One region of the Streptomyces sp. NPDC015144 genome, then DNA from elsewhere that is predicted to be linked to it. Evidence: riboswitches for the same ligand, from Rfam matches in the RefSeq annotation. Region 1 holds a riboswitch; each other region holds the start of a gene.
The links. A riboswitch is a leader RNA that binds a small molecule or an ion and turns the genes downstream of it on or off. The one in region 1 is predicted to bind cyclic di-AMP.
Positions count from the first base shown of each region.

Region 2: linked by a shared signal. The riboswitch ahead of ACF08W_RS01240 (peptidoglycan DD-metalloendopeptidase family protein) and the one ahead of ACF08W_RS11280 (NlpC/P60 family protein) in region 1 are both predicted to bind cyclic di-AMP.
Region 3: linked by a shared signal. The riboswitch ahead of ACF08W_RS18990 (C40 family peptidase) and the one ahead of ACF08W_RS11280 (NlpC/P60 family protein) in region 1 are both predicted to bind cyclic di-AMP.

Region 1 covers NZ_JBIBUU010000005.1:104,248-107,513, reverse strand. Annotated here, with positions in the region: gene pcrA (DNA helicase PcrA) at 1-571, opposite strand, end outside; cyclic di-AMP (ydaO/yuaA leader) riboswitch at 809-950, shown strand; gene ACF08W_RS11280 (NlpC/P60 family protein) at 1,120-2,274, shown strand; gene ACF08W_RS11275 (hypothetical protein) at 2,375-2,728, opposite strand; gene ACF08W_RS11270 (NlpC/P60 family protein) at 3,045-3,266, shown strand, end outside.
Region 2 covers NZ_JBIBUU010000001.1:291,645-294,910, reverse strand. Annotated here, with positions in the region: gene ACF08W_RS01245 (SGNH/GDSL hydrolase family protein) at 1-252, opposite strand, end outside; gene ACF08W_RS01240 (peptidoglycan DD-metalloendopeptidase family protein) at 417-1,322, opposite strand; cyclic di-AMP (ydaO/yuaA leader) riboswitch at 1,326-1,482, opposite strand; gene ACF08W_RS01235 (alpha-galactosidase) at 1,778-3,266, opposite strand, start outside.
Region 3 covers NZ_JBIBUU010000010.1:130,859-134,124, reverse strand. Annotated here, with positions in the region: gene ACF08W_RS18995 (8-amino-7-oxononanoate synthase) at 11-1,153, shown strand; gene ACF08W_RS18990 (C40 family peptidase) at 1,342-1,815, opposite strand; cyclic di-AMP (ydaO/yuaA leader) riboswitch at 1,819-1,985, opposite strand; gene ACF08W_RS18985 (hypothetical protein) at 2,379-2,687, opposite strand; gene ACF08W_RS18980 (ATP-dependent Clp protease proteolytic subunit) at 2,695-3,266, opposite strand, start outside.

The sequences.
Region 1 (3,266 bases):
GGTCCAGATCGCGGCAGACCAGGGCCATCAGCCGCTTGGAGTCGGCCGCGTCGTAGATCGAGAACGACGAGGTGAAGCCGAGCCGCTTGGACTCGCGGCGCAGGATGCGGACGCAGGCGCTGTGGAAGGTCATGACCCACATGGCGTTGGCGCGCGGTCCGACGAGCTGCTCGACGCGCTCCTTCATCTCGCCGGCGGCCTTGTTGGTGAAGGTGATCGCCAGGATCTGGCCGGGGTGCACCCCGCGCTCGGCGAGGAGGTGGGCGATCCGGTGGGTCAGCACCCGGGTCTTGCCCGAGCCGGCCCCGGCGACGATGAGCAGCGGGGAGCCGGCGTGGACGACCGCGGCGCGCTGCTCGGTGTTCAGCCCGTCGAGGAGTGCCTCGGGGTCGATGACGGGGCGGGGGGCGCCGTCGCGGTAGTAGGCGTCCCGGGGCGGCGGACCATCGAACACGCCCTCGAACAGCCCCTCCGGCACCACCTCGGGCGCGGTGTCCTCGGGGGGCGGCGGGGGCTCTTCCTCCGAGTGCTGGAGGCCGGCCAGGAAACTGTCGTCAAAGAGGCTGCTCATCGCTTGTCGAGTCTACGGGCTGGCCCCCGGCGCCCGGCGGGCGTTCCGGGAGACGGTACGGAGCGGCAGCGGGGGCCCACGCGGGGTGAGCATCCGGACCCCTGTCACGCAGGTCACGAAAATGTATCGGGCATTTCGAACATCAACCTTCCCAGTGGCACCACGGGTTGGCTAGCGTGCTCGACCGGGCGGCCCGACCCCCTTGCGGCGACCCACGCCGAACGGGCGCCCGCGCCGAATCCGGGCTGCCCGTACGGGAGTCCGGAGCCGGGGACCCACCATGCACTATCGGGGTGAATCGGTCCATAACCCCCACGCGGACCGTAGGGCAGCCTTCCGTTCGCCCGAACCCGACAGCCGGGGCGTTTCGTTTGGATCAGGCCGGATCAGGGAGCGGGGTCCGGTGCTGTGGATCGCAAGGCGGAGGAGGGAGTCGACGCGGAGCGTCGGCGAGTGACGACAACGCGGCGAGGCGCAGCACCGGGGCACGCGAGCCCGGCCTGATCCAAACGAAACGCCCTGTCCCGGCAGGCGGTCCACGGAAGGAGATGCCCCTCTTGGCATCGCACCGCAAACCGCGCGCCCGGGTGCGTTCCACCGCACCGGCCGTCGGGCTCACCACCGCGGCCCTGGCGTCCGTGACTCTGCTCTCCACGCAGAGCGCGGTGGCCGCGCCGGATCCGAGGCCGAGCGTCGAGGACGTCCAGAAGCAGGTGGACGACCTCTACCGGCAGGCGGGCACCGCGACCCAGAAGTACAACCAGGCGAAGGAGGCGTCCTCCGCCCAGCGCGCCAGGGTCGACGCCCTGCTGGAGGACGTCGCCCAGCGCACCGACAAGCTCAACGAGGCCCGCAGGACGCTGGGCGCCTTCGCGGCCGCGCAGTACCGCAACGGCTCCATCGCGCCGACCGCCACGTTCTTCCTGGCCGACGACCCGCAGTCGTACTTCGACCAGAGCCAGCTGATGCGGCGGATGACCGATCGCCAGCAGAAGGCGGTCACGGACTTCCGCGTCCAGCAGGAGAAGACCGCGAAGAAGCGGGCCGAGGCGGTACGGAGCCTGGAGACGCTGACGACGGCCCAGGCCGATCTGCGCACCAGCAAGCAGAACGTCCGGACGAAGCTGTCCGAGGCGCGCACACTGCTGTCGAAGCTGACCGCCGAGGAGAAGGCGCGGCTCGCGCAGATCGAGCGGAAGAAGGAGGCGGAGGCGGCACGGAAGGCCGAGGAGCTGGCGAAGCGGCAGGCCGCCGCCAAGGCCGAGGCCGACCGCAAGGCCGCCGAGGACGCGAAGAAGTCCGGCGGCACGGGGACCGGAACGGGCACCGGATCCGGCACGGGCAGCGGCACCAGCAGCAAGGCGGAGCAGGTCCTCGCCTTCGCCCGCGCCCAGATCGGCAAGCCGTACGTGTGGGGCGCGACGGGCCCGGCGTCGTACGACTGCTCCGGGCTCACCCAGGCCGCCTGGAAGGCCGCCGGTGTGGACATCCCGCGCACCACCTGGGACCAGGTCAAGATCGGCACCCGGGTCGCGACGGCGGATCTGCGCCCCGGTGACCTGGTCTTCTTCTACGACGACATCAGCCACGTCGGCATCTACAAGGGCGACGGGATGATGATCCACGCGCCGAAGCCCGGGGCGAACGTGCGCGAGGAGTCGATCTACTACATGCCGATCTACGGCAGCGTGCGCCCGGCGTAGTCCACCGCGGGGCCCACGACGGGTTCCGTGGCGGCTTCCATGACGGAGGCGCGCGCACCGTGCACCGGCTGCCGGGTCCGCCCGGCAGCCGGGAGCGGGGTCAGACCCAGAGCGTGGCGATGAAGATGTTGGCGAGCGTCAGCCCGCCGACCGCCGCGAAGGCGCCCTTGTCGACCTTCTCCTCGTCCCGCTTGATGTAGACGAGCGCGAGGATGACGACCAGGATCAGCAGCTTCACTCCGATCTTGATGTTGTTCACGTGGCCGCCGTCGGCCTCGCGCATCCCGACGAGCGCGATACCGGTGACCAGCATGGTCAGCGCACCGTGCAGCATCGCCGGGACGAATCGGGCCGCGCCCGCGCCCATCGCCTTCATCTGGGTGAGGAATCCACCCAGCAGGGAGGCGATGCCGATGATGTGCAGGGCGACGAAGACATGAATGAGTACGTCCATGAGGCCGCAGCCTAGCCAGGGCTATACCACCCCCCGACAGGCAGGTCCACCTTCACCGGGCAAACACGCCTCCGTGTCGCTTGACTCACACCTGTACCAATTGCGTGACTCTGGCGTAATTTTTCCGATCAATCGACGGCATTGCCACGCCAAAAACGAGCAATATGCGTCATTACGACTCCGGCCCGTGTCCCGGGTTTAGCGTCACTGACGGACCGGGCGCCCCGCCCCGACGGGACCGGCCACTCCGCCGAACGTACCGGCGGGCCCGCCGGTACCCCCCGTCGGGCAGTCGTCAGGAAGGACGCACGCCCCCGTGGCAGCGCATCGAAAACCCAAGCAGCGCCTGTACACCGGCCCTGCTGCCCGCACCGCGGCGACCCTCGCCCTCACCGGGGCCGCCACCGCCGCCGCACTGCCCGGCCCCGCGGCCCACGCCGAACCGCAGCGCACCCCCGCCCAGGTCAAGTCCGAGGTGGACCGGCTGTACCACGAGGCCGAGATCGCCACCGAGCGGTACAACGGGGCGAAGGAGAAG
Region 2 (3,266 bases), on a different contig from region 1:
ACGTCCGCGTACGGCGAGATTGGCGTATCGGAATTCCGGGTGTGCGGGTCCTTCGGCGTCGTGTGCCGTATCGGGGTCCGGGAGTTGGTCCGCGAGAAGTACCGCGAACCGGTCCGCCCAGCCGACGAATGTTCCGTCCGGGCCGGGGTCACCGACTCCCTCGGTGAAGCTGTCGCCGATCGCCGCGTACGACCCGATGACGCCCTGTCGGTTGTTGACGCCACGCTGCATTTTTCTCGAATCGTCTGCCACAAGCGCTTATCCTGCACCGTCGAATGTGACCTACGCGACCGTAATAAAGGGTTGACGGGTGGTGACATAGGCCACCCGGTCAGTTTTTGGCAAAGGGGGAATAGGCGGAAGGGGCGGTGCGCCACCGCGCACCGCCCCTTCCTTCGTCCTGCTCCGGGTCACGCTCAGACGTAGATGCCGTGCGAGGCCAGGTAGGCGATCGGGTCGATGTCCGAACCGTACTCGGGACCGGTGCGGACCTCGAAGTGGAGGTGCGGGCCGGTGACGTTGCCGGTGGCGCCCGAGAGGCCGACCTGCTGGCCGGCGCTCACGGACTGGCCCGCCGAGACGGAGAGGGAGGACAGGTGGCCGTACTGCGAGTAGTGGCCGTCGGCGTGCTTGACGACGACCTGGTTGCCGTAGGCGCCGCCCCAGCCGGCGGTGACGACGGTGCCGGAGGTGATGGCCTTGACGCCGGTGCCGGTGGAGACGGGGAAGTCGATGCCGGTGTGGCTGCCGCTGGACCAGTTGGAGCCGGAGGCCCGGTAATTGGTGGTGTGGCTGCCGGGGACCGGGTGGACGTAGCCGGAGCCGGTGTTCTCGGTGGCCGGGGCCTCCTTGGTGGCCGGGGCCGGGGCCTCCTTGGCGGCCGGGGCCGCCGGGGCGGGCTGCTCGGCGGCCGGGGCGGCCTTCGACGGCGCGGCCGCACCGGTGGGAGCGGCCGTACCGACGGCGGCGGCGCCGAGGGTCAGCTTCATCCCGGGGAGGATCAGGCTGGGGTTCTTGCCGACGACCTCGCGGTTGTCCTGGTACAGCTTCTGCCAGCCGCCCGCGACGTGGTGCTCGGCCGCGATCTTCGACAGGTAGTCGCCGGGGACGACGGAGTACGTGGTGGGCGCGGACTGCGGGGCGGCCTTCGGCGCGGTGTGCGCGACGGGGGCCTGCTCCGGCGCGGCGGCCTGGTCGGCGGCGTGGGCGCCGGTGGCACCGAGCAGCGGCAGTGCGATGACGGCGCCACCGGTGCTGACCGCGGCGAAACCGCGAGCGATGGGGCCGATCTTGGGACGGCGGTGCTTACCCGTGATGGGCATGGCGTCTTTCCTCTCCGGCGCCTGCGAGGTGAGCTGTCGGGTTCGGGCTGGAGATGCCCGGCCGCACGGTGTGCGACTTCACCCCGAGCCGTCCGGATCTCTCCGGCCAGCGGCCTACCTGGTTCCCCCGCTCCTGCCACGCGATAAGTGGATGTGAATTCCGGTCGGCGGCAGGATTGGGCGGGCCGTCCGGAATGCGGTGACCGTAAGCGAGCCGGGACGGCGAGAACAAGCACCGGGTTCCCCGCCGGTATTCCTTTTCGGGAATTCGGTAGGGAATTCCGGTCACCCTCCGTGGATTACGGATCTTGTTGTTCCGCGCGGCGAACGGAATTCCCGTCCCGCCCGCCGCCACACACCGTCACGAATATGATCCCGCTCACGGGGCACCGGCCATCCCTCTTATAAGCGGGAGATGTTCGTAAAAAGTGCGCATTACGGACATGGCGGGGCGGTCAGTCCCGTCGCAGGCGCAGCACCCGCGCGTCGAGATCGCCCCGGAGGCCGGTGTGCAGCCCCCGGTGGAGCAGGACCGATCCGTGGTGGACCGCCCCGGTGTCCTGGCAGGTGTACGTGGCCGCGGGGTCGACCCCGCGCAGCCGCAGGGCCGGCGGGCGCTCCCCGTACCGCTGGGCCTCCAGCCACATCAGCACCACGGTCTCCTCGCCGTGTACGTACTGGACGGCGCTGAGTCCGCCGCGCGGTTCGCGCAGCCGGTACAGCGCGCCCTGCTGCACCACGGGGCGGATCTCCTTGTAGAGATCCACCCAGCCACGCGCCTCGGCCAGCTCCTCCTCGCTCCATTCGGCGAGGTTCCCGCCGATGCCGAGCACTCCGGCCATGGCGCTCACGAACCGGAAACGCAGCGAACTGACCCTGCCGTTGAGCTGCCGGTTCGGGCTGTCGGTGACCCAGGCGGCCATCACCCGGGCGGGGTGGAGGTGGCTGAACCCCTCCTGGATGGCGAGCCGGTCGAGCGGATCGGTGTTGTCGGAGGTCCACACCTGGTCGGTGCGGGAGAGGATGCCCAGGTCGATCCGGCCGCCGCCGCCCGAGCAGGACTCGAAGGCGACGTGGGGGTGCGCGGCCCTGAGCCGGTCGATCAGCGCGTACAGGGCGTCCACATGAGCGGTCCAGATCCGCTGCGGGTACTCCTCACCGGGCCAGCCGGGGTCGGTGAAACAGCGGTTGAAGTCCCATTTCACGTAGTCGACGGGGGTGCTGGAGAGCAGTGCGTCGAGCTGCTCCCAGAGGTACTCCCGGACATCGGGCCGGGCCAGATTGAGCACCAGCTGGTTGCGGTACTCGGTGCGGGTCCGGCCGGGGACGTGCTGGACCCAGTCGGGGTGCGCCCGGTAGAGGTCGCTGTCGGGGTTGACCATCTCCGGTTCGACCCAGATGCCGAACCGCATGCCGAGTGCGTGCACCTCGTCGGCGAGCGGCTTCAGCCCGCCGGGGAACCGGTCCGGGTTCGGGGTCCAGTCGCCGAGCCCGGCCCGGTCGCTGGTCCGCCGCCCGAACCAGGCGTCGTCCACCACGAACAGCTCGACCCCCATGTCCGCGGCGCGCCGGGCCAGGGTCCGCTGCTGGTCCAGCGAGATGTCGAAGCCGGTCGCCTCCCAGGAGTTGTAGAGCACCGGCCGAAGGGTCCCGGCGTCCGGGATCACATGGGCCAGCTGCCAGGCGTGCCAGGCCCGGCTGGCCCCGCCGAAACCCTGATCGCTCCAGAGCCCGGCGAAGACGGGCGTGGTGTACGACTCCCCCGGGGCGAGCCGGAGCAGTCCGGACTCGTCGTGCCCCGCGCCGCCGGTGATCTGTACGAGGCCGTCGGGCAGCCGCTGCACGCAGATCCGCCAGGAGCCGGACCAGCCGAGCGCACAGCCGTAGACCTCGCCGCTCTCCTCGGTCGCCGCGCCGTCGGCGTCCAGCGCGGCCCACGGCAGG
Region 3 (3,266 bases), on a different contig from region 1:
GGGACCGCTCATGCCCTTCGACCCGTTCGGCTGGATCGACGCCGAGGCACGCCGTCGTGCCGATGCCGGACTCGTCCGTGTCCTCCGCCCCCGGCCCGCCGCCTCCGGGCTCCTGGACCTCGCGAGCAACGACTACCTGGGGCTGGCCAGACACCCCGACGTCACGGCGGCCGCGGCGGCCGCCGCACACGAATGGGGCGCGGGTGCGACCGGTTCACGGCTGGTCACCGGCTCCACCGCGCTCCACGCCGAACTCGAACGGGAACTGGCCGAGTTCTGCGGCTTCGAGGCGGCCCTGGTGCTGTCGTCCGGCTACGCGGCCAACCTCGCCGCCGTCACGGCGCTCACCGGACACGGCTCGCTGATCGTCTCCGACGCGGGCAACCATGCCTCGATCGTGGACGGCTGCCGGCTCTCCCGCGCCCGGACCGCCGTCGTCCCGCACGCCGACCCCGAGGCCGTACGCAAGGCCCTGCGGACACGGGACGGGCGGGCGCTCGCCGTCACGGACTCCGTCTTCTCGGTCGACGGCGACGCGGCCCCGCTGGCCGAACTGGCCGAGGTCTGCCGCGCGGAGGACGCCGCCCTGCTCGTCGACGACGCACACGGCCTGGGCGTGCTCGGGCCCGGCGGCCGGGGGGCGCCGGCCGCCGCCTCGCTCGCGGGCACCGCCGGGACCGTGACCACCCTCACCCTCTCCAAATCCCTGGGCAGCCAGGGCGGGGCCGTCCTCGGACCGGCCCGTGTCATCGAACACCTCGTCAACACGGGCCGGACGTTCATCTTCGACACCGGTCTCGCACCGGCCGCGGCGGGCGCCGCCCTGGCGAGCCTGCGGCTGCTGCGCCGCGAACCGGAACGGCCCGGCCGGGCCCGCGCGGTGGCCGCCACGCTCCACGAACGGCTGACCGGGGCCGGGCTGACCGCCGTACGCCCCGACGCGGCCGTGGTGTCGGTGCGCGCCCCCTCCGCGGACGCGGCGGTGCGCTGGGCGGCCGACTGCCGCGCCGCCGGGGTCGCCGTCGGCTGCTTCAGGCCCCCGTCGGTGCCGGACGGGGTGTCCCGGCTCCGGCTGACCGCGCGCGCCGACCTGACCGAGGAGGAGATCGCCACTGCTGTGTCGACCGTCCTGCGCACCGCGCCCGCCGGCTGACCGCACTCGCCCCGTACGTGTCCGTCGGCCGGGGTGCGACGGCGTGCCGCGCGGTCCGGTGAGGACCGCGCGGCCCCTCCCTTCCGTCGGGCCGGACGGGCCGGAGCCGATCAGGGAGGGGGCCGCGCCGGACGGTCCGGCGCCGAACGCGATACGCGGCCGCGACCGCGTGGCGGGCCGGCCGGGGCTCAGCCGACCCGGCCGTAGTAGACGCTCCTGCTCCAGATCTTCTCCAGCCTCACCACGGCGCCGGCCTTCGGGGAGTGCCAGATCCGGTTCTCCCCGGCGTAGATCCCGACGTGGTAGACGCTGCGGCCGGAGTGGAAGAAGACCAGGTCGCCCCGGCGCCGGTCCGAGGACCGGACGTGCTTGGCCCGGTTGTACTGCTGCTGGGCCGTGCGGGGGAGCGTCCTGCCCGCCTTCTTGAACGCGTAGAGCGTCAGGCCCGAGCAGTCGAAGCGGTGGGGGCCCGCGGCGCCCCAGCGGTACGGTGAGCCCTTCTTCGACGCCGCGATGTCGAGCGCCTTCATCGATACGGTCGCGGCCTGGGCCTCCGTAGGGGCGCCCGGCGCGAACATGGTGCCGCCGACGGCGGCGAGAGTGAGGACCGAGGCCGTGCCGGCCCGGGCGAGCAAGGACGGGACATGAACCTGCGCAGACATGCGCAACCCTTCGTCAGCCGCCTGTGAAGGGTGACCTGTCGGGTTCGGGCCTGCGAAGTCGCCCGGCCGCGTGGTGCGGCTTCACCCCGAGGGTCGTCCGGTGTGCCCGGGCCGACCCGTTGTGCTCGGGTCCTCCACTCCTGCCGATCCACTTTCGTCGACCAGGCATCCGGACGGCGGCAGGACTCGGCGTCCACCCGGACCGCCCCGCCGCGGTGGCGGGGGCTTGTCGTCCCAGGGATCTTGACCCACGGGCCGGTGGATTTCCGAGCTGAAAAACGGATATGTGAGGCTCCTCACGGCTGATCCATTCGGGTGGACATCTGTCCTTCCGGACCGTCGCCGGATGATCGGACCGGCGCGGTACCAGCGGCGGAAGCGCTGGTTCCAGCCGTGGTCCACGCGAAACGCGCAAGTCGAGCGGTCTCTTGCGCAGGGGACTTCCTACGCCGAACGAGCGAGGAAATCCGATCACCGTGTCGGGTGTGTCGCCCCCCTGGACGGGGTGCGGGCCGAGGGCGGTGCGGTGGGCCGCGCCGCCCACGGCGGAGCGTACGCTCCGGTCAACCGGTGGGAGCCGGTGGCACGGTGACGCGCCCGGCGCGGCGCTCGCCGTCCAGGACGCGCAGCGCCCGGGCGAGTGTCGCGGCGTGGATGTGTGCCTCCCCACGCTCGTGCATCAGCGTCAGGGCGTCCCGTAGTGCGACCGCGTGCGAGGCCAGCGCCTGTGCGGCGCGCAGGGCGCCGTAGGTGTCGCTGCCCCGGGCCGGGTTGATCCGCCCGACCTGGTCGACGACATCGAGGTAACGGTCGATGAACTCCCCCTCGGCCCTGGTCAGCGCGGGAAGCGGCCGGGGCTCCGGCGGTCGCATCGGGCGGTCACCGCGCGCCGTGCGGTGCGCGGACGGCGTTCCGGTTCTCCAGGACATGGTCCACCAGGCCGTACGCCCGGGCCCCGGCCGCGTCGAGGATCAGATCGCGCTCGATGTCCTCGGCGATCCGCCCGGCGTCCTGCCCGGTGTGCCGGGCCAGCAGGTCGACGAGGAGCGCGTGCAGCCGTTCCATCTCCCGTGCCTCGATGGCCAGGTCGGACGGCTGACCCCGCATCGGCTCGGGAAGTTCGGGTTGGCGCACGAGCACCCGGGCGCCGGGCAGCGCGTGCCGACGGCCGGGCGTTCCGGCGGCGAGCAGTACGGAGGCGCAGGGGCCGGCCTGGCCGAGGCAGAAGGTCTCCACCTCGCAGTTCACGTACCGCATCGTGTCGTAGATCGCGGACATGGCCTCGAACGAGCCGCCGGGGGAGTTGATGTAGAGCGAGAGGGGCCGGTCGGGGGCCGCGTGCTCCAGATACATGAACTGCGCGATCAGGTCCGAGGCGGCGGCGTCGTCGACCGGGGTGCCGAGGAAGACGATCCGCTCGGCGAGCAGCTTGGAGTACGGATCGAAGGTGC